DNA from 2 places in the Stenotrophomonas bentonitica genome. Region 2 is predicted to be linked to the other one. Evidence: predicted binding sites of a transcription regulator. Region 2 holds the regulator's gene; the other holds the start of a gene.

Region 1 (10,183 bases), 1.1 Mb from region 2:
GATCAGGCGCATCGCACGTTCGCGGTTGTAGCCGTCGATTTCCAGCGAAACGTTCATCACGCCACCGGCGTTGACCGCGTAATCGGGCGCATACAGGATGCCGCGCGCATGCAGCTCGTCGCCGACTTCAAGGCTGGACAGCTGGTTGTTGGCGGTACCACAGACGATCTTGCACTTCAGTCGCGGCAGTGTCTGCGGATTGATCGCGCCTTCGAGCGCGCACGGCGCGAACACGTCGGCATTCACGTCGTAGATGTCGTCCGGCTTCACCGCTTCGGCACCGTACTCGGTCACCGCACGCTCGACCAGGCTGCTGTCCAGGTCGGTCACGAACAGCTTGGCGCCGCGGTCGCGCAGCAGCTTCACCAGCTCCATGCCGATATGGCCCAGGCCCTGCACCGCGATGCTGACCTTGCCCACTTCTTCATGGCCCAGCTTGTGCTGCATGGCCGCCATCAGCGCCTGCAGCGCGCCGTAGGCGGTGAACGGCGCCGGGTCGCCCGAGCCGCCATGCACCTGGTGCACGCCGGTGACGAACTCGCTTTCCAGGTAGATGTTTTCCATGTCGTTGACGTCGGTGCCGACGTCCTCGGCGGTGATGTAACGCCCGCCCAGCGAATCCACGTAGCGGCCGAACGCGCGGAACAGCACTTCGGTCTTGTCCTTGCGCGGATCGCCGATGATCACCGCCTTGCCGCCGCCCACGTTCAGGCCCGCAAGGGCGTTCTTGTAGGTCATGGTGCGGCTGAGCCGCAGCGCATCGGCCAGCGCGTCGTCGGTGCTGGCATACGGCCGCATGCGCACCCCGCCCAGGGCCGGACCCAGGGTGGTGTTGTGGATGGCGATGATCGCCCTCAGGCCGGCATCGCCGCTGTGGCAGAACACCACCTGTTCGTGACCGGACGTTTCGAGGGTTTCAAATAACATGGCGACTCCGATGGTGCGAACGTCGGCCAACAGCGGCGAACGAACCAGCAAAAGGTGGGGTGCAAAACAAAAAAAGCGACGTCGTCGGTTCGGCAGGACGGGTCGCGCGGCGCCATTCTAGTGCATTCCGCCCGACGACGTTGTCAGCAGGCGGTGACCGCCGTGGGACAGCCCTAAAGTTGCCGGGTTCCGGGCCGATGCCGTGGCAACGGTGCGCGGTACCGGCAAGCCAGGACAGGTCAGACGTGGGTGCAGTGGCAACAATCCGGAACAAGTGCTGCGCCCTGACGGGCCCGGGCCGATGACCGCGCTTCTGGCCGGGGCGGCGGGCCTGCTGGTGGCGGCGGGCGTAGGCTGGGGTCTGTATCGACGGCCGGCGGCGCAGCCCGTGGCACGACGCGCCGCCGCTGCCGATCCACGCCTCCCGGTGGCCGCGGTGCTCCCGGCCGGCGACCCGGCAGGGGTGCTGCAGTCCGGGCTGCACGCGCTCGCGCTGGGGCCGGGCAGCGGCGGGGTGGATCGCGCCGCGGGGGCCCAGGACGCCGCACTGCAGACCGCCGTGGCGGCGGCGCTGGAGGCGCAGGACTGGTCGGCCCGGCACCTGCCACGCCGTCCGCAGCTGCTGCCGCAGCTGATCCAGACCGTGAACGACAGCGACGCCTCGGCCCGCAGCATGGCCTCGATCATCGGCCAGGACGCGGTGCTGACCGGCAACCTGCTTCGCATCGCCAACAGTCCGGTCTATCGCCTGCAGGCCAAGCCGGTGGACAGCCTGCAGCGTGCGGTGACCCTGGTGGGCACCGACGGCATCCGCCAGATCATCAGTGCGGTGCTGGTGCAGCCGGTCATGCAGCTGCACAGCGACGCCTTCCCGCAGTTCGGCACGGTGGTCTGGGAGCATGCGCTGCTGGCCTCACGCGCGGCCGCCGACCATGCGCGGCTAGTGACCCACGAAGATGCCTTTGCCGCGCAATGGATGGGGCTGACCCAGGGCCTCGGCGCTGCGCTGGTGATGCGGCAGCTGCTGGACGCGGCGTTCCAGCAGGGCGCCGTGCCGTCGCAGGGGCTGGCCAGCGCGCTGCTGGACACCTGGAGCCTGCCGGTGGCCAGCCGCATCGCGGCTGCCTGGGAGTTGCCGCCGTCGGTGCATGAAGCGCTGCTGCGTGATGCTGAAGGAGCCGGCGGTGGCCTTGCAGCCAGCCTGCGCTTCGCGCGCGCGGCCGCTTCGGCCAGCCTGTTGTGCCGGCACGGCCGGATCAGTCAGGCCCAGGCCACCGCGCTGCTGGAGCAGATGGAGGTAACGCCCGCGCACGCGTTGCAATGGATATGGCGGCGGTTGCATGGTCGCGGGGTGGAAACCCTCGATGTGGATGAGGCGGCCGACGCCTGAGATCCGCTTTTGATTACGTGATCGTCCTGTGCACGTAACAATTCGTAGCGGCCACGCCCTGAGTGGCCACCGCGCGCAGCGCGGCTCGATTGTCCGGAGACGGTCGAATGACGTTCCCGTTACTTCGGCCGACGTTTAACCTCAAACGAAGACGTCCATCAGGCATCGGGATGTCTCAACAACCGACGCATGTCTTCGATCCGGGGTCATGAAGGCCTGACCGGTGGCTTCGGTTTTTTTTAAACGTTGGAACCATCGCGTCGATCAATGAGCGTACGCCTTCGGACGCTTGCGCCGCGCTGCGCGCGGTGTCCACGCAGGGCGTGGACCTACGAATTTCTACGTGCGCAGGACGATCACGTAATCAAAATCGGTAGATCCACGCCCTGCGTGGATCCGGAACCCATCACAACTGGGATTCCAACGGCAACCAGCTGATCACCCGCGCCACCGCGCGCTGTTTGAACGACGTATCCGGTTCCCGGTCCAACAACGTCGGCGGCGTTTCCGCCCACTCCAACCACCGCACCTCATTGTCGCCCGTGCGCGTCACCCAATAACTCATCTTCGGACTGGCCAGGCGCAGATACTCCTGCCGCAGCTCCGCCGCCAACGCGCGGTCCTCGAACATCACGCCCATCTCGGTGTTGAGATACGCCGAACGCGGGTCCAGGTTGAACGAGCCGACAAAACCGCGCTTGTCATCGATCAGGAACGCCTTAGTATGCAGGCTGGCGCCGCTGCTGCCGAACGGGCCGCTGCCACCGCCGCCCGGACCGCGCGATTTCAGTTCGTACAGATGCACGCCGTCCTGCAGCAACGGCAGGCGATAGTGCATGTAGCCGCTGTGCACCGCCGCCACGTCGTTGGCCGCCAGCGAATTGGTGACCACGCCAACGTACGCACCGCGCTCCACCAGCGCCGCCAGCCCGCGCTCGCCTTCGTCGCCGGGCACGAAGTAGGGCGAGATCAGCAGCGCCTTGTTCTGCGTTGCGCCCAGATCGCGCACCAGGCGGGTGACCAGCCAGTTGGCCTGATCGTCGCGGCGGTGCTTCATGGCCGGGTCGGAAATGATCTCCACGTTCGGCGACCAGTGCAGCGTCACCTCATTGAGCCCGAATTTACGCGCGGATTCCGAACGCTCCACCCGCTGCAGGTAGGGCTGCGCCGCCTCGAGCTTGGCTTCATGCGCCGATTCCAGCATCAACAGGCGCAGCTGGGCCGGGGTATGGAAGGCAAGGGCCGACACCGGCACCGCCGCTTCGCTGTTCCAGTACTCGTCGAAAATCGTACTCGCCTGCTGCACCGCCTGGCCCGCCACCAGCAGGTCCAGGTCGCGGAAGTTCACGTCGCTGCGCGCGCTGAAGTACTCCTCGCCGATATTGCGTCCACCCACGATCGCCACGCGTCCATCGGCGATCCACTGCTTGTTGTGCATGCGGTGGTTGACGCTGAAGAAGCGCTGCACCATCTCCACCAGCCGCCACAGCCCGTCGCGGTTGCGGAACGGGTTGTACAGGCGGATCTCGATGTTCGGGTGCTCATCGAGCGCCATCATCAACGCGTCCTTGTCCTGCCCGTTCATGTCGTCCAGCAGCAGGCGCACGCGTACGCCGCGTTCAGCGGCCTGGTACAGCTCCTGCACCATCAGGTGGCCGATCAGGTCGTCCTTCCAGATGTAGTACTGCAGGTCGAGGCTGCGTGCGGCATGCCGGGTGACCACCGCGCGGGCGGCGTAGGCATCCAGGCCCTCGGACAGGAACGCCACGCCGGACTGGCCGGGGTGCTGCGCCTGCAACCGCACCACTTCGCGGTCGATCGGGCCCTGTGCAGGCTGCAGCGGCAACACCGTGCTGTGCGGGCCCATCGCCTTGGGCGTGAGGTGGTCGCCCAGCAGCAGGCCGCTGAGTACCAGCAGGATCAGGATCGCCAGGACCACGCACACGCCGCGCAGCAACCGGCGCCACAACGGCATTTTTTCGGTCATGCGCCGATCCTAAGCGGGTCGCGCGTGCACTGCGAGTGCACGGCACCCGGCGGGATCAGAAGCGTTCGTCGGGCGCCAGGTAACGCCACTGACCCGGCGCCAGCTTGCCCAAGGCGACCCGGCCCACGCGCAGGCGGCGCACGCTGACCGCTTCCAGCCCGACCTGGTGGCACATGTCACGCAGCTGGCCCGGGTGCACCGGCTTGATCGCAAAGCGCAGGCGGGTTTCGTTCTGCCAGCTGACCTTGCACGGCGGCAGCGGCCAGTTGCGGAAGCTCAGGCCATGCGCCAGCTTGCGCATGCCGTAGGGCGCCAGTTCCCCGGTCACTTCCACCAGGTACTCCTGTTCCAGCGTCGCGCCCCGGTCCTTGAGGTACGACACCACGCGCCCGTCCTGGCTGACCACGACCAGGCCGCTGTCTTCGGCCGGCAGCGGCATCGCCAGCTGCAGGCCGTGGAAATGGCGCTGCAGCAGGGCCACGCCGGTGGCATCAAGTTCGCTGCGGCTGTCCGGGGTCACCATCGCGCACAGCTCGGCGGCCGCCATGCCGGCCGGCTTGTGCAGCAGCATGCTCACGGTCTCGGCGCGGGTTGCCTCGGCGTTCTCGCGCAGCACCACGACTTCGTCGGTGACCATCGCCTGCGGCTGTTCGACCACGATGCCATTGACCGTGACCCAGCCGCCCTCGATGTAGCGCTGGGCGTCGCCCCGGGAGCAGCCGATCAGGCTGGTCAGGCGTTTGTCTAGTCGGATCGGGTCGGTCATGGGGGCAGGCAGCAGGAAGCGGGGTGGGGGCGGGCAGTGTACTGGCTCGGGCCGGTCGCCGCGTTCAGGCGGCCGGCCGCTCCAGGTGGGTCAGGTACAGGCGCAGGTCGAATTCCAACTGGTGGTAGTCGGCTTCCATGTGCGTGCAGAGCTGGTAGAACGCCTTGTTGTGGTCCGCTTCCTTCAGATGCGCCAGTTCATGCACCACGATCATCTTCAGGAACGGGGCCGGGGCCTCGCGGAACACGCTGGCGATGCGGATCTCGCGGCTGGCCTTGAGTCGGCTGCCCTGCACCCGTGAAATGGTGGTGTGGGTGCCCAGCGCATGCTTAAGTACCTGCAGGCGGCTGTCATAGATCACCTTGGACAGCGGCACCGACTGGCGCAGGTAGCGCTCCTTGAGGGCCTGGGTGTAGTCGTAGAGCTGGCGGTCGTTGCGCACCGTATGCAGCTCGGCGTAACGGCGCTCCAGCCACGGGCCAAGACGGTCGGCCGCGATCAGCTCGCGCACCTGCTGCTGCAGGGCGTCGGGGTAGCCGGCGAGGTATTTCAGGGCGGTCATGCAGGGCAGTATGATGGCCCCTGGAATCCCGCAACAACAGACGTACAGGCAATGGCGAAGGCAAATCCCCTGCAGGAACAGCTGCTCAAGGCCGGGCTGGTCAAGAAGTCCCAGGTCTCCCAGGCCGCGCGTGAACAGGTGAAGGCCCGCCACGGCAAGGCCCCGGTCGCCCCGACCGACAGCCAGCGCGAGGCCGACCGTCTGCGTACCGAGAAGGCCGAGCGCGATCGCGCGATCGAAGCCGAGCGCAAGGAGAAGAGCCGCCAGCAGGAACTGCAGGCGCAGGTCCGGCAGATCATCGAAAGCAACCGCGTGAAGCGTGAAGGCGAGAGCGAGTACCGCTTCAACGACGGCACGCTGATCCGCACGATGCTGGTCAACGAGGTGCTGCGCCGGCAGTTGGCTGCAGGCAGCCTGGTCATCGCGCGCCTTGGCGAGGGGTTCGAGCTGGTGCCGCGCGCGGCAGTCGACAAGATCCGCGAACGCGACCCGTCGGCCATCGTGCTGGACAACGGCAAGGACCGCGGTGCTGCTGAGCCCAGCACGGGCAATGCGGAGGACGACGCGTACTACGCGCAGTTCCAGGTCCCGGACGACCTTATCTGGTAATCGTTGCTGCCTGACCCGTTCAGGGCCGCGCTGGGCGTTCAGCCGACCGTGACCTGCCGGCGTGCGTCGGGGCCTATGCTGGCGTTCCGGAACAGCATCGGAGACACTTCATGGCCACAGGTTGGGCAGGTGACGGCGCCGTCCAGGACCAGATCGACGCGACCGTCGACGACGCCATCCAGCGCGCCCGCGCGCAGCTGCGCCACGGCCCCGGGCTGACCCATTGCGAGGAATGCGAGGCACCCATCCCGGAAGCGCGACGACGTGCCGTGCCCGGCGTGCGACTGTGCGTGCGTTGCCAGGAAGCGGAAGATGCCGCGCAGCACGAGGCGGGCGGTTTCAACCGGCGGGGCAGCAAGGACAGTCAACTCCGCTGACTGTCCTTGCGTCAGGTCCGGCCGCTGGCCGGGCGACTAACCATCGCCCTGGATGCCACCCGGGGCCTGCGACGGATCGCGCCAGCGGCGCACGGTGCGCTGGAAGAACATGTTGTTGGGAATCTGCAGCACGGTGCCTTCATGGCCGCCGGCATTTTCCTGCAGGGTGGTGTAGATCAGGTTGACGTCGATCACCCGGCCCTTGAGGCCTGGCTTCTCGCCGTTCTCCAGCACTTCGATGTAATCATGCAGGCGGAACGGACGGGTGGTGAAGATCAGCAGCGTGCAGAAGATGTTGGAGAGCACGCTCCACGCCGCGAAGAACGCCACTGCACCTACCGCGGCAAAGCCGGTGAACGCCGTCCACAGCACGCTGGCCTGCACGCCGATGATCTGCAGCACCACCATCAGTACCGCGAAATACACCACGAAGGTGAACACGCGGCGCGCGCCCATCACCATTTCCGGCGGCAGCGTGTAGTGCTCGCCAAGGCGGCGCAGCAGCCGCCGCGCGATCAGGCGCACGAGCCACGCGACCAGCAGGGTCAGCAGGATCTGCAGCGCGGGTGCGCCGAATTGCAGCCACTCATGGGTCCAGGCAGGCAGGTGTTCTTTCATGCCCGCCAGTTTACCAACCCCGACACGCACAACGGCGTCCGCTGCTCGTACTGCACGCACAGGTCGGCACGCGGCGGTGGCGACACGCGCAGCGTCACCGGGCTGCCGGGCAGGGTACAGGCGGTGGCCAGCGACAACAGCACGGCAAGACACGTGGGCGACATGCGGACCTCCTGAGGCGATCCTTCGCGGGGACAGGAGATTGGATGCAGTCGCCGGCGAAAAGGTTTAACCGGCTGGGCTTAAACCTTTTCGATGGCGCCCGCATCCAAGGGATATGCTCGATACGACCATGCCCGCCCTCCGCGCCGCCAACGACGCCGACCCCACCGACGAGCCTGCCCTGGTGCGGGCCGCCATGGCCGGTGACACGGCCGCCTACGAGCGCATTTACCACCGGCATGCGCCGCGCCTGTATGCGGTGCTGTGGCGGCTCTGCGGTGGCCATGCCGCCCGCGCCGAGGACGCGCTGCAGGAAGCCTTCCTGCAGGCCTGGCGGGCACTGCCGGGCTTCCGCTTCGACAGCAGCCTGGGCACCTGGCTGCACCGGTTGGGGGTCAATGCCGCGCTGATGGAGCTGCGTGCCAACGCGGCCCGCGATGCGGCCGACAGCGGCGAAGACGACGGCGACAGGCTGGCCGCGGTGCCCTCGCTTGACCGCTGCGCGGGCACCACGCTGGACCTGGAGCGCGCGCTGGAAACGCTGCCGCCGCGCGCCCGGGCGGTGCTGGTGCTGCACGACATCGAGGGCTGGAAACACCATGAAATCGCCGAACAGCTGCAGATGGCCGTCGGCAGTTCCAAGGCACAGCTGCACCGTGCGCGCGGCCTGCTGCGCGCGCGTCTGGGAGAACCCGCATGAACGATCACGACGACAACGCCTTCCATGACGACCTGCAGGCGCGCCTGCGCGCGCTGCCGGCCGAGCGGCTCCCGCCGGCCCACGCCTGGCAGGAGATCGCCGCCCGGTTGCCGCCCCGCGCGGCCGTGGTGCCCATGCCAGCGCCCACGCGTCCGGCACGGCGCTGGCCGCTGCGCATCGGCCTTGGCCTGGCGGCCGCGCTTGCGGTGTTGATGGTGGTACCGACCGCCACTCCGCCGACCCCGCGCCCCACGCCGCTGCAGCGCCAGGCCGATGTCATGGCCGCCGAGTACCAGCAGGCCATCACCGCCCTGCCGGCGGATCGGATCGGCGCGGACTGGCAGCCGGCCCTGCACGAACTCGATTCCAGCGCGGGCACCATCCGCGCCGCCCTTGCCGAGAACCCGCGCTCCGGGTTCCTGCTGACCCAGCTGCAGCGTACCTACGCGCTGCGCCTTGAACTGACCCAGCAGGCCGTCAACGCCGCTGGCCTGCCATCCTGAAGGAGAGACCCATGCCCCTGTCCAAGCGTTACCTTGTTGCCCTCGCGCTGCTGCTGCCGCTGGCCGCGCAGGCCGCCACCCGCGTCGACGAACGCCACCCGCTGGCCGCCGGTGGGCGGGTCGAACTCAGCAACATCGCCGGCAAGGTCACCGTGCGTGGCTGGGACCGCAATGAAGTGGCCCTCAGCGGCAGCCTGGCCGACGGCCTGCGCCTGCAGCAGGACAAGAGCGCCAACCGGGTGCGGTGGGAGGTGATCTATCCGCGCAACGGCAACAGCGGCGGCGCCACCCTGGAACTGCGCGTGCCGCGTTCGGTGGAAGTGCAGCTGGGCACGGTCAGTGCGGACATCGACGTGGCCGAGGTGGACCTGCGTCGGCTGCAGGCAAACGCGGTCAGCGGCGATGTCGCCGCCAGCGGGCGCAGCGGCGAAACCAACCTGGCCTCGGTGAGCGGCAGCATCCGTTCGCAGGTGCAGACCCCGCGGCTTGAACTTCGCGCGGTGAGCGGCTCCATCCAGGCGGGTGGCGGCGCAGGCGATGTGTCGGTAGGCACCGTGTCGGGCAACATCACGCTGGATGCGGCGAAGGTGCAGCGGCTGGCGGCCGAAGCGGTGTCGGGCAGCCTGAAGGTTGGCGCAGCCGGGCTCGCGCCGGGCGGCAAGGTGACCCTGGAAACGGTGAGTGGTTCGATCAGCCTGAGCCTGCCGGCGCAGGTGTCGGCGCGGCTGGCGGTGAAGACCTTCAGCGGTGACATCAGCTCACCCGTGGGCCAGGTGGAAAGGCCGCGGTATGGTCCGGGCCGCAGCCTGGACGCGCGCCTGGGAGGCGGCGACGGGGATATCTCGATCAATGCCCATTCGGGCAGCGTGAAGGTCACGCTCGGCGGCCGCTGAGTGCGGCCCCCGCACCGGCCCGGGGCCGGTGCGGACGGCTGCGGCGTCAGCCGGCCTTTTTCAGCGCCAGGGTATTGCCCAGTACTTCGATCTTGCCACCGCCCTTGCGGAACGCGGCCAGGTCGGCAGCGATGCTGGCGCTGCTCAGTGCGGTGTTGGAACCCTGCTTGCGGTCAACGCGAACGGTGTTGCCTGCCTTGGGGGAGGTCTTTGGCGAACGGGCCATGGATGCTCCTGTCATGGGTACTACGTGGGAAAAAACGTCGACGCATCATGCTGCTGCCGACGGTAGTCCTGCCGCACGGTGCGGCAGTCATCGCCGCCCATCGAAAACTGGCGGCAGATCGCGGGGCGCTGCGAATAGATCGTGCAGCGCAGGTGATAGGGGTCGATCGCAGCGCACCAACCTTCGTCGTTGCGTGCCATCACGGTACGGCCAGCTTCATCGGTGTCCAGCAGGTAGGCCGGCACCGCGTCGTCGGGCATCACCGTTACCGACAGCCGACAGCACACCGCGTCGCAGCGGCGGCAGTCGATGGTGTCCGGCTCGGCGGATGCGCCCAATCCAGTTTCTCCTGGCGAAAGACGATCCCGACGCCACGGACAGGTCCATGGCACCAACATCGGCGGGGATGATGGCCTCTACGAGGCTGGAGACGACATGCGCATTGCGCAGCGAAGCCGAAAGA
Region 2 (10,183 bases):
TAGCGCCAGGCCATACGAGGTCAGCGTTCCGACGCCACCCACCAGCCCGTAGTGCCAGTTGGCACGCGTGTACGCGCTCAGCTGGGGGGTCCGCGTCCACACCGCCCAGATCGGCAACGGCAGCCCGGACAGCAGGAACAACCACAGCGTGTAGCCCAGCGCCGACCCGGACTGGCGCGCGCCGGTCGCATCCACCAGCGTGTAGGTCGCGATCACCCCGGCATTGAGCAGCGGCAGCCACAGACGCTGCCGCTGGATCCCACGCGCCATGCACAGAATGCCCACGCAGACCAGCCCGATCCCCATCCACGCCCCGGCGGCAAGGTGCTCCCCCAGCAGCAGTGCAGCCACCACCGCCACCACGATCGGTGCACACCCCCGCATCAACGGATAGGCCGCACTCATGTCGGTCAGCCGGTAGGTACGCGCCACCAGCACGTAGTACCCCGCCTGCAGCACGGTCGAGGCCGCCAGCCACGGCCAGCTGCGCGGGTGCGGCGCGGCCACCCACGGCAGCAGCAGCGCCGAGATCAGCGCCGCCGCCCCCGTGACCAGGATCGTCGTCAGCAGCGTATCGCTGCCCCGTTTGACGATGGCATTCCAACTGGCGTGAAGAAGACCCGCGAACAGAACGATGAGAAACAGCGCAAGCGACATCTGAGACCCCAGGCATCCAGCCCGGTAGGGTCGCATCCCAGTCGACCGCGCGTAAATTCCCCACGCCCGATTGGGCATGAACACCAACGAAGAACGCCGTTCCCGTCCCACAACGGAACAGTTCTTGCACCACCCCGGGTGACCCCTCCGGTACCCCGCTCCCGATGTCCGAAGAACAAGCCGGCGAAAAGACCGAACAACCTACCGAAAAACGCCTGCGCGATGCCCGTGAAGAGGGCAACATCCCGCGTTCGCGCGAGCTGGCCACCGCCGCCGTATTCGGCGCCTCGGTGCTGGCGCTGATGGCGTTCTCCGGGAGCATGGCCGCCGGCGGCAAGGCCTGGATGAAGTCCGCGCTGAGCCCCGAGCCCGGCCTGCGCTTCGAGCCGAATGGCCTGTTCAGCCACTTCGGCCACCTGTTCCTGCAGCTCATGCTCGCGATGTGGCCGCTGCTGCTGATCTGCCTGCTGGCCAGTTTCCTGGCGCCGGTCGCGATGGGCGGGCTGCGCTGGTCGAACAAGTCGCTGATGCCCCAGTTCAACCGGCTCAGCCCGATGGCCGGCATGAAGCGCCTGTACGGCGCCGAAGCCATCGCCGAGTTCATCAAGTCGCTGCTGCGCATCCTGTTCGTCGGCGCCGCCGCCGGGCTGGTGGTCTGGCACGGCATCCGCCCGCTGCGCGACCTGGTCCACCAGCCGCTGGAAGCGGCCATCGTCAACGGCCTGGGCTTCACCCTGAAGCTGATGCTGGCCACCGGCGGCGCGATGATGCTGCTGGCCGCCATCGACGCCCCGTACCAGCGCTGGAACTGGATGCGCAAGCTGAAGATGACCCGTGAAGAGCTGCGCCGGGAGATGAAGGAAAGCGAAGGCAGCCCGGAAGTGAAGGGCCGCATCCGGCAGATGCAGCAGCAGCTGGCCAACCGCCGGATGATGGAAGCGGTGCCCACCGCCGACGTGGTCGTGGTCAACCCGACCCACTATGCCGTGGCCCTCAAGTACGACGGCGGCAAGATGGGCGCTCCCACCGTGGTGGCCCTGGGCGTGGACGAAACCGCCCTGCGCATCCGTGAAGTGGCCGACGGCAACAAGGTCGCGATCGTCTCGGCCCCGCCTTTGGCACGCGCCTTGTATCGGGAAGGTCAACTTGGAAAGGAAATTCCCGTGAGACTGTATTCGGCCGTCGCCCAGGTGCTGTCCTACGTCTACCAGCTGCGCACCTGGCGGGGCGGGCCGATGCCGGCCGCGCCCAGCATCGACGTGGATGAGTTCGGCAAGGGAGGCCGCGCATGAGCGCCCAGCCCGCCGGCATGAACACCCGTCGCGCCCTGGACATGATCCGCCAGGGCCTGGGCGCCCCGCTGATCGTGCTGGCCCTGCTGGCCATGGTCGTGGTGCCGCTGGCCGCGCCGGTGCTGGATGCGCTGTTCACCTTCAACATCGCCATCTCGCTGATGGTGCTGCTGGCGGTGGTGTACGTGAAGCGCCCGCTGGACTTCACCATCTTCCCGATCGTGCTGCTGATCACCACCATGCTGCGGCTGGCGCTGAACGTGGCCTCCACCCGCGTGATCCTGCTCAACGGCCAGAACGGCCACGAAGCGGCCGGCAAGGTGATCGCCGCGTTCGGCGAATTCGTGATCGGTGGCAACTACGCGGTCGGCATCGTGGTCTTCGCGATCCTGACGATCATCAACTTCGTGGTCATCACCAAGGGCGCCGGGCGCGTCTCCGAAGTGACCGCGCGCTTCATCCTCGACGCCATGCCCGGCAAGCAGATGGCGATCGACGCCGACCTCAACGCCGGTTTGCTGACGCGTGAGGAAGCCAAGGTCCGCCGTGAAGAAGTCCGCGAGGAAGCCGACTTCTACGGTGCAATGGACGGTGCCAGCAAGTTCATCCGCGGCGACGCCATCGCCGGCATCCTGATCCTGTTCATCAACATGCTCGGCGGCCTGGCCGTGGGCGTGCTCCAGCACGGCATGCCGTTCGGCGAAGCCGCCGCGACCTACACCCTGCTCTCCATCGGTGACGGCCTGGTGGCGCAGCTGCCGGCCCTGCTGGTGTCCTCGGCGGTGGCGATGCTGGTCACCCGCGCCTCGCGTTCGCAGGACATGGCGCAGGCCATGATGGGCCAGGTGTTCGGTCAGCACCGTGCGCTGACCATTGCCGCCGCGATCCTGGGCCTGGTCGGCCTGGTACCCGGCATGCCCAACGTCGCCTTCTTGACGCTGGCCGCCATCCTCGGCTTCATCGCCTGGAAGCTGTGGAAGAAGAGCCAGGTCGCCGAACAGGCTGCCGCCGCACCGGCCTCCGGCCCGACCACCGCGCTCGGCCTGCCGGCCGGCACGCCCTCGCCCACCGCCGAACTCACCTGGGACGAACTGCGCCCGGTCGATCCGCTCGGCCTGGAAGTGGGCTATCGCCTGATCCCGCTGGTGGACAAGAACCAGGGCGGCGAGTTGATGGCGCGGATCAAGGGCGTGCGCCGCAAGCTCACCCATGACATCGGCTTCCTGATTCCCTCGGTGCACATCCGCGACAACCTGGAGCTGGGCGCCACCGCCTACCGCCTGCTGATCCACGGCGTGCCGGTGGCCACCGCCGAAATCCACCCCGACCGCGAACTGGCCTTGGACCCGGGCAGCGCGCTCGGCGCACTGGAAGGCATCGCCGGCAAGGACCCCGCGTTCGGCCTCGATGCCACCTGGATCCAGCCGCACCAGCGCGCCCATGCCGAATCGATGGGCTACACCGTGGTCGACCCGGCCACCGTGGTTGCCACCCATCTGTCGCACCTGATCCGCGAACACGCACCGGAACTGCTGGGTCACGAAGAAGTGCAGCAGCTGCTGGCCAACCTGGCCAAGAGCGCGCCCAAACTGGTCGAAGACCTCACCCCCAAGGCGCTGCCGCTGTCGGTGGTGGTGCGGGTACTGCAGAACCTGCTGATCGAGCGCATTCCGGTGCGCCAGCTGCGCAAGATCGCCGAGTCGCTGGTCGAAAACGCGCCGCTCAGCCAGGACCCGGGCGTGCTCACCGCCGCCGTGCGCAACGCACTGGGCCGTTTCATCGTGCAGGAGATCGCCGGAATGTCGGCGGAGCTGCCGGTGTTCACCCTCAACCCACAATTGGAACGTGTCTTGCAGGAGTCCACACAGGGCAACGGCGCAGCGCTGGAACCCGGACTCGCCGAGCGACTGCACCAGAGCCTGGCCGAATGTGTCGGCAAGCAGGAAGCGAAGAACGAGCCCGCGGTGGTGTTGGTGCCCGGTCCGGTACGTGCCGCGCTGGCACGGCTGGTACGCCACAGCGTTCCGTCGCTGTCCGTGCTGGCCTACAGCGAAGTGCCAGAAGACAAGCGCTTGAAGCTGGTCGGCACGATCAGCTGAGCCGGAACACCGACAGCAACGCGTCAGAAAACAGACACACCCATTTCGCCATCACCGCAGCAGGACAAGAAGGGAACCCCGGACCGTGCAGACCACCGACAACCAGAGCCTCCCTTCCGCCCCCCAGCCCCAGTCCCGGTACCACAGCATGAAAATCAAACGCTTCGTCGCTCCCGATATGCGCTCGGCCATGAACCTGGTGCGCAAGGAACACGGTCCCGATGCGGTGATCCTGTCCAATCGCCGGATCGAGGAAGGCGTTGAGATCGTGGCCGCGGCGAACTATGACGAAGGCGCGGTGCAGCGCGCACTGGAAGCCGCGCGCAAGGACGTCGCCCCGCCGCCGCCGGCCCCGCGCCCGCGCAACGCCGCCGACGCGGTGATCGCCGCCGTCACCCGCCGCAAGGCCCCGGTGGCCGCGCCGGAACCGGTGGCCGCCACCACCTCGGCCGTCGCCGCGCTGGCCCGCGCCGCCGTCGGCGCCACCGGTCGCACCCTGGACACCGCCAACGAAATCGTGCCGCCGCCGGGCAGCCCCGGTTTCGCCGCGACCCTGGCCCGCGCTGCGGTTGCACCGAGCCGCACCCTGGACGTGCTGCCGGAACAGATCTTCGCGCCGTTCAATGTCGAACAGGCCGCCGCCCACGCTGCCCACTCCGACGCTGCTCTCGCTGCCCGCCCCGAAGTAGCGCCGGGCTCTGCCCGGCCAATGATCGAAGACGCACCCTCCCCGGTCCGCGCCACCCCGGCCCCGTCCAACCGCGCCCGCTTCATCATCGACCCGCCGCAGGACGACGCCCCGCTGTTCGAAATGCACGCCCCGCCCGGCCGCAGCGTGCCGCCGCAGCTGCCGCAGATGCCGGCGCAGCAGATGCAGCGCGCCGCGTTCGACGCGCCGATCGCCCCGCTGTGGGAAACCGTGCCGGTGGTCCCGGCAGCGGCCAGCGAACGCTTCGACATCGATGATTCGGCCGTGTTCGTGCCGCCGGCACCGATGGCGATGATCGAGACCGCTCCGGTTGCGCCGGTCGCACCGGTCGTCCCGGCCGCGCCGATGATGATCGCCGCCCCGGCACTGCCGCCGATGCAGGCCGCCAACGAACCGACGGCCCCCGCCGAAGTCGCCGAAGCCGTCGTGGCGCCCGCCCCGGAACCGGCTGCCGCTGCACCGGCTGACGCCCCGGCGCCGGCGCCGGTCACCCTGGTCCGCGACGACGAGGAACTGCGCCAGCTGCGCCATGAAGTGGCCGGCATGCGCCACGTGATCGAGCGCGAAATGAACCGGTTCACCGACGAACGCCTGCGCGGCTCGCCGGTGCGTGCCGCCGCGCTCGACCTGATGGACGAGTACGGCTTCGACGCCGGCATCTGCCGCGACGTCGCCCTGCAGATCCCGCTCGACACCGAAGCCCACCGTGGCCGCGGCCTGATGCTGGGCCTGCTCTCCAAGAAGCTGCCGATCGCCCCGGTCGACCCGCTCGAGGCCGGCGGCGTGATCGCCCTGGTCGGCCCGACCGGTGCCGGCAAGACCACCACCATCGCCAAGCTGGCCTCGCGCTTCGCCGAAGCGCATGCCGCCCGCGACGTGGCCCTGGTCACCACCGACACCGCCCGCATCGGCGCCCGCGAACAGCTGTACGGCTTCGGCCGCCAGCTCGGCATCGCGGTCCACGAAGCCAACAGCGGCAGCGACCTGGCCCAGCTGCTGGAGCGCCTGAAGGACTACAAGCTGGTGCTGATCGACACCGCCGGGCTGGGCCCGCGCGACCGCGCCCTGGCCGCGCAGCTGCAGTGGCTGCGCGCCTCCGAGCAGATCCGCACCCTGCTGGTGCTGCCGGCCAACACCAGCTTCGGCGACATGGACGAAGTGGTCCGCCGCTTCAGCGCCGCCAACCCGCAGGGCGTGGTGCTGAGCAAGCTGGACGAGACCGGCCGCTTCGGTACCGCCCTGTCGGTGGCGGTCGACCACCGCCTGCCGATCACCTGGGTCACCGACGGCCAGGACGTTCCCGAAGACCTGCACCGGGCCAGTGCCGCCAATCTTGTACTTCGCCTTGAAGATTTGCGCCGCGCGGCCGATATGCCCTGCAACCCGGAGTTGAACCATGCCGTCGCGTGAGTACGAAAACCTGACCAGGACCTTCCCGCTGTCGGCTACCCGCAGCCAGCCGCTGGGCCCGGTGCGCACCATCGCCGTCACCGGCGGCAAGGGCGGCGTGGGCAAGACCAATGTCTCGGCCAACCTGGCCGTGGCGCTGGCCGGCATGGGCAAGCGCACGCTGCTGCTGGACGCCGACCTGGGCCTGGCCAACATCGACGTGATCCTGGGCCTGCAGCCCAAGCTGACCCTGGCCGACCTGGTCGCCGGGCGCTGCACGCTGGACGAGGTGATCCTGGAAGGCCCCAACGGCGTGCTGGTGGTCCCGGCCGCGTCCGGTCGCCGGCACATGGCCGAACTGCAGCCGGCCGAGCACGTGGGCCTGGTCAACGTGTTCTCCGAACTGGAACGCGAACTGGACTTCATGGTGGTCGACACCGCCGCCGGCATCACCGACGGCGTGCTGACCTTCTGCCAGGCCGCGCAGGACACCGTGGTGGTGGTCTGTGACGAACCGGCCTCGATCACCGACGCCTACGCACTGATCAAGGTGCTCTCGCGCGAGCGCGGCGTGGACCGCATCCAGGTCGTGGCCAACATGGTGCGCGACCCGAATGAGGGCCGCGTGCTGTACGAAAAGCTGAGCCGGGTCTGCGAGAAGTTCCTGGCCGACGTCTCGCTCAACTACCTGGGCTGCGTGCCGCAGGACGACTGGCTGCGCCTGTCGGTGCAGCGCCAGCAGCCGGTGGTGAAGGCCTACCCGTCCAGCCCGGCCGCGCAGGCGATGGCCGAGATCGCCCGCCGCACCGCCCGCTGGCAGGCCCCCACCGAACCGCGTGGCGGGGTCGAGTTCTTCCTGGAACGCATCCTCAAGCAACGCGGGGTGGCCGCATGAAAGGCGCCGCACACTACAAGGAGGTGCAACGCGCCGCCGCCAACGAGTGCATTGCCCAGCACTCGGACCTGGTCCGGCGCATTGCCCACCACCTGGCCGCGCGCCTGCCGGCCAGCGTTGAAGTGGACGACCTGATCCAGGCCGGCATGATGGGCCTGATCGAGGCCTCGCGCAGCTACGACGCCGACCAGGGCGCCTCGTTCGAAACCTACGCCTCGATCCGCATCCGCGGGTCGATGATCGACGAGATCCGCCGTGGCGACTGGGTGCCGCGTTCGGTGCACCGCCGTGCGCGCGACGCCGCCTCCACCATCCGCCGCCTGGAGCAGAGCACCGGCCGCGCAGCCAGCGCCACCGAAGTGGCCGCCGCGATGGACATGCCGCTGCCGGATTACCTGCGCCTGATGGAAGACGCCGCGCGCGGCCAGGTGCTGAGCCTGGAGTCGCGGATCGAAGACCAGGGCGAGCTGGACACCGTGGCCCAGGGCGGCCCGACCCCGCAGCAGGTGCTGGAGCGCGGCGAGTTCGGCCGCGAGCTGGGCAACGCGATCGGCCTGCTGCCCGAGCGCGAACAGCTGGTGCTGTCGCTGTACTACGAGCAGGAACTGAACCTGAAAGAGATCGGCGCGGTGCTCGGGGTCAGCGAGTCGCGCGTCTGCCAGATCCATGGCCAGGCAGTGCTGCGCCTGCGTGGCCGACTGAAGATCTTCGAGGCGGCCGACGCCGGCCTCGAGAACAACTGAGACCGAGGAAAGTGCTTTGAACAAGAACATGCGTATCCTGATCGTCGACGACTTCTCGACCATGCGTCGTATCGTCAAGAACCTGCTGGGCGATCTGGGCTTCACCAATACGGCCGAAGCCGAGGACGGGCATGCCGCGCTGGCCCTGCTGCAGAGCCAGCCGTTCGATTTCGTGGTCACCGACTGGAACATGCCGGTGATGACCGGCATCGACCTGCTCAAGGCGATCCGCGCCGACGCCAAGCTCAAGACCCTGCCGGTGCTGATGGTCACCGCCGAAGCCAAGCGCGAGCAGATCATCGAAGCCGCGCAGTCCGGCGTGAACGGCTACATCATCAAGCCGTTCACCGCACAGACCCTGGAAGAAAAGCTCGGCAAGATCTTCGAGCGCCTGGCGGCGAGCGCCTGATGGAAACCCTTCGCGACAAATCGGCGCTGGTGCAGCGCCTGCAGGACGCCCTTGCCGCGCTGGAAAGTGGCGACGAAGCCGGCTGGCGCCGGGAAATCGACGCCCTGGCCGCGCTGCGCACCCAGCCGATGATGGCCGGTCTGAACCGGCTGGCCCGCGAACTGGGCCAGGCACTGGGCGAACTGCCCACCCTGCCCAGCGAAGCCGGCGAGCTGGACGACGCCTGCGCGCGCCTGGACCACGTGGTGGCGATGACCGAACAGGCCACCCACCGCACCCTGGACCTGGCCGAAGAATGCCGGGCGCTGACCGAGCAGCTGCGCGCCAACGGGCTGAGCCCGGACCAGGACGTGCAGCTGGAACGGATCCGCCACAACCTCACCGAGATCGCGCTCACCCAGAGCTACCAGGATCTCACCGGGCAGATCATCCGCCGCGTGGTCGGCATCGTGCGCCGCGTGCACGAAGGCTTCGGCGCGCTCGGCCTGCCGCCGCCGGACGAGACCACCAGCAAGCGCGACAACGGCCTGGCCGGCCCGGCCGTGACCGGGTTGGACCGCCACCAGGTGTCGCAGGTCGACGCCGACGACCTGCTTTCCGATTTGGGGCTTTGAAAACATGAGTGCTGTTCCAGACGACATTGCCGCCGACTTCATCCTCGAGGCCCAGGAAATCCTGGATCGCCTCGGCGAACAGCTGGTGTCGCTGGAGCAGTCGCCCCAGGACAGCGACCAGCTCAACGCGGTGTTCCGCGGCTTCCACACGCTCAAGGGCGGTGCCGGCTTCCTCGGCATCCAGGCGATGGTGGAACTGTGCCACGCCGCGGAAGAGACCCTGGGCATGGCCCGCTCCGGGCAGGCGGTGCTGCAGGCGCACCACTTCGATGCCGGCCAGCAGTCGCTGGACTACCTGCAGTCGATGCTGGATTCGGTGTCGGCCGGTACCGAGCCGGGCTATGCGCCGCCGGAATTGATCTCGCAGTTCGACGTCAACGGTCCGGCCGTGCCTGCGCCGGTGGCGGCCGCGGTGCCGGCCAACGGTGACCTGATCACCGACGACGAGTTCGAAGCGCTGCTGGACACCCTGCACGGTGGCGCCGCGCCGACCGCCGTGACGCCCACGAAAAAGGTCGACGACGGACTGATCGGCGAAGACGAATTCGAAGCACTGCTCGACCAGCTGCACGGTGGCGCCGCCCCCGGCACAGTGCAGGCGGCTGTTCCCGCACCGGCGCCCGCGCCGCGCCCGGTCGCCGCCCCGGCCCCGGCCAAGCCGGCTGCCAACAAGCCGGTGGCCGAAGCCGAGCACACCGTGCGCGTGGACACCAAGCGCCTGGATGCCATCGTCAACCTGATCGGCGAACTGGTGCTCTCGCGCAACCGGCTCAAGACCCTGCGCGCGCGCCTGCATGACGAAGAGCTGGACCGTGCGGTGTCGACCCTGGACATCGCCACCGCGCGCCTGCAGTCGGCGGTGATGCGCACCCGCATGCAGCCGGTGGGTAAGGTGTTCTCGCGCTTCCCCAAGGTCGCCCGCGACGTCGCCCGGAACCTCAAGAAGGAAGTGGAGCTGGAGCTGATCGGCGCGGAAACCGAGCTGGACCGCAACCTGGTCGAAGCGCTGGCCGACCCGCTGGTGCACCTGGTGCGCAACGCGATCGACCACGGCATCGAAATGCCCGAACTGCGCGAAGCACAGGGCAAGCCCCGCAGCGGCAACGTGCGGCTGTCGGCGCAGCAGGAAGGCGACTACGTCAGCATTGAAGTGCAGGACGACGGCGCCGGCATCGACCCGGAGCGCCTGCGCGCCAAGGCCCGCGAGAAGGGGTTGATCGACCCCGAAGCAGCGGCCCGACTGAGCAGCGAGGAATGCCTGCACCTCGTGTTCCTGCCCGGCTTCTCCACCAAGCAGGAAGTCACCGATATCTCCGGCCGTGGCGTCGGCATGGACGTGGTGCAGTCGCGCATCCGCGAACTGAGCGGCCAGATCC

What was found. The regulator FliA, encoded in region 2, starts transcription of late flagellar genes. The targets are predictions, from matches to a motif close to TAAAGTTTNNCNNNCNNNGGCCGATAA.
Region 1: a site for FliA is predicted at 1,102-1,128, ahead of HGB51_RS05615 (HDOD domain-containing protein). Genes of this name have one in related genera too.

Annotation. Positions count from the first base shown of each region.
Region 1 covers NZ_JAAZUH010000001.1:1,241,558-1,251,740, reverse strand. Annotated here, with positions in the region: gene HGB51_RS05620 (Glu/Leu/Phe/Val dehydrogenase dimerization domain-containing protein) at 1-927, opposite strand, end outside; gene HGB51_RS05615 (HDOD domain-containing protein) at 1,229-2,317, shown strand; gene HGB51_RS05610 (phospholipase D family protein) at 2,724-4,304, opposite strand; gene HGB51_RS05605 (rRNA pseudouridine synthase) at 4,360-5,070, opposite strand; gene HGB51_RS05600 (YgjP-like metallopeptidase domain-containing protein) at 5,135-5,632, opposite strand; gene HGB51_RS05595 (DUF2058 domain-containing protein) at 5,684-6,241, shown strand; gene HGB51_RS05590 (DksA/TraR family C4-type zinc finger protein) at 6,352-6,618, shown strand; gene HGB51_RS05585 (mechanosensitive ion channel family protein) at 6,655-7,236, opposite strand; gene HGB51_RS05580 (hypothetical protein) at 7,233-7,400, opposite strand; gene HGB51_RS05575 (RNA polymerase sigma factor) at 7,514-8,098, shown strand; gene HGB51_RS05570 (hypothetical protein) at 8,095-8,601, shown strand; gene HGB51_RS05565 (DUF4097 family beta strand repeat-containing protein) at 8,613-9,494, shown strand; gene HGB51_RS05560 (hypothetical protein) at 9,541-9,720, opposite strand; gene HGB51_RS05555 (YkgJ family cysteine cluster protein) at 9,741-10,031, opposite strand.
Region 2 covers NZ_JAAZUH010000001.1:138,481-148,663, reverse strand. Annotated here, with positions in the region: gene HGB51_RS00615 (EamA family transporter) at 1-657, opposite strand, end outside; gene flhB (flagellar biosynthesis protein FlhB) at 822-1,949, shown strand; gene flhA (flagellar biosynthesis protein FlhA) at 1,946-4,048, shown strand; gene flhF (flagellar biosynthesis GTPase FlhF) at 4,197-6,167, shown strand; gene HGB51_RS00595 (MinD/ParA family ATP-binding protein) at 6,154-7,041, shown strand; gene HGB51_RS00590 (RNA polymerase sigma factor FliA) at 7,038-7,784, shown strand; gene cheY (chemotaxis response regulator CheY) at 7,801-8,193, shown strand; gene HGB51_RS00580 (protein phosphatase CheZ) at 8,193-8,807, shown strand; gene HGB51_RS00575 (chemotaxis protein CheA) at 8,812-10,183, shown strand, end outside.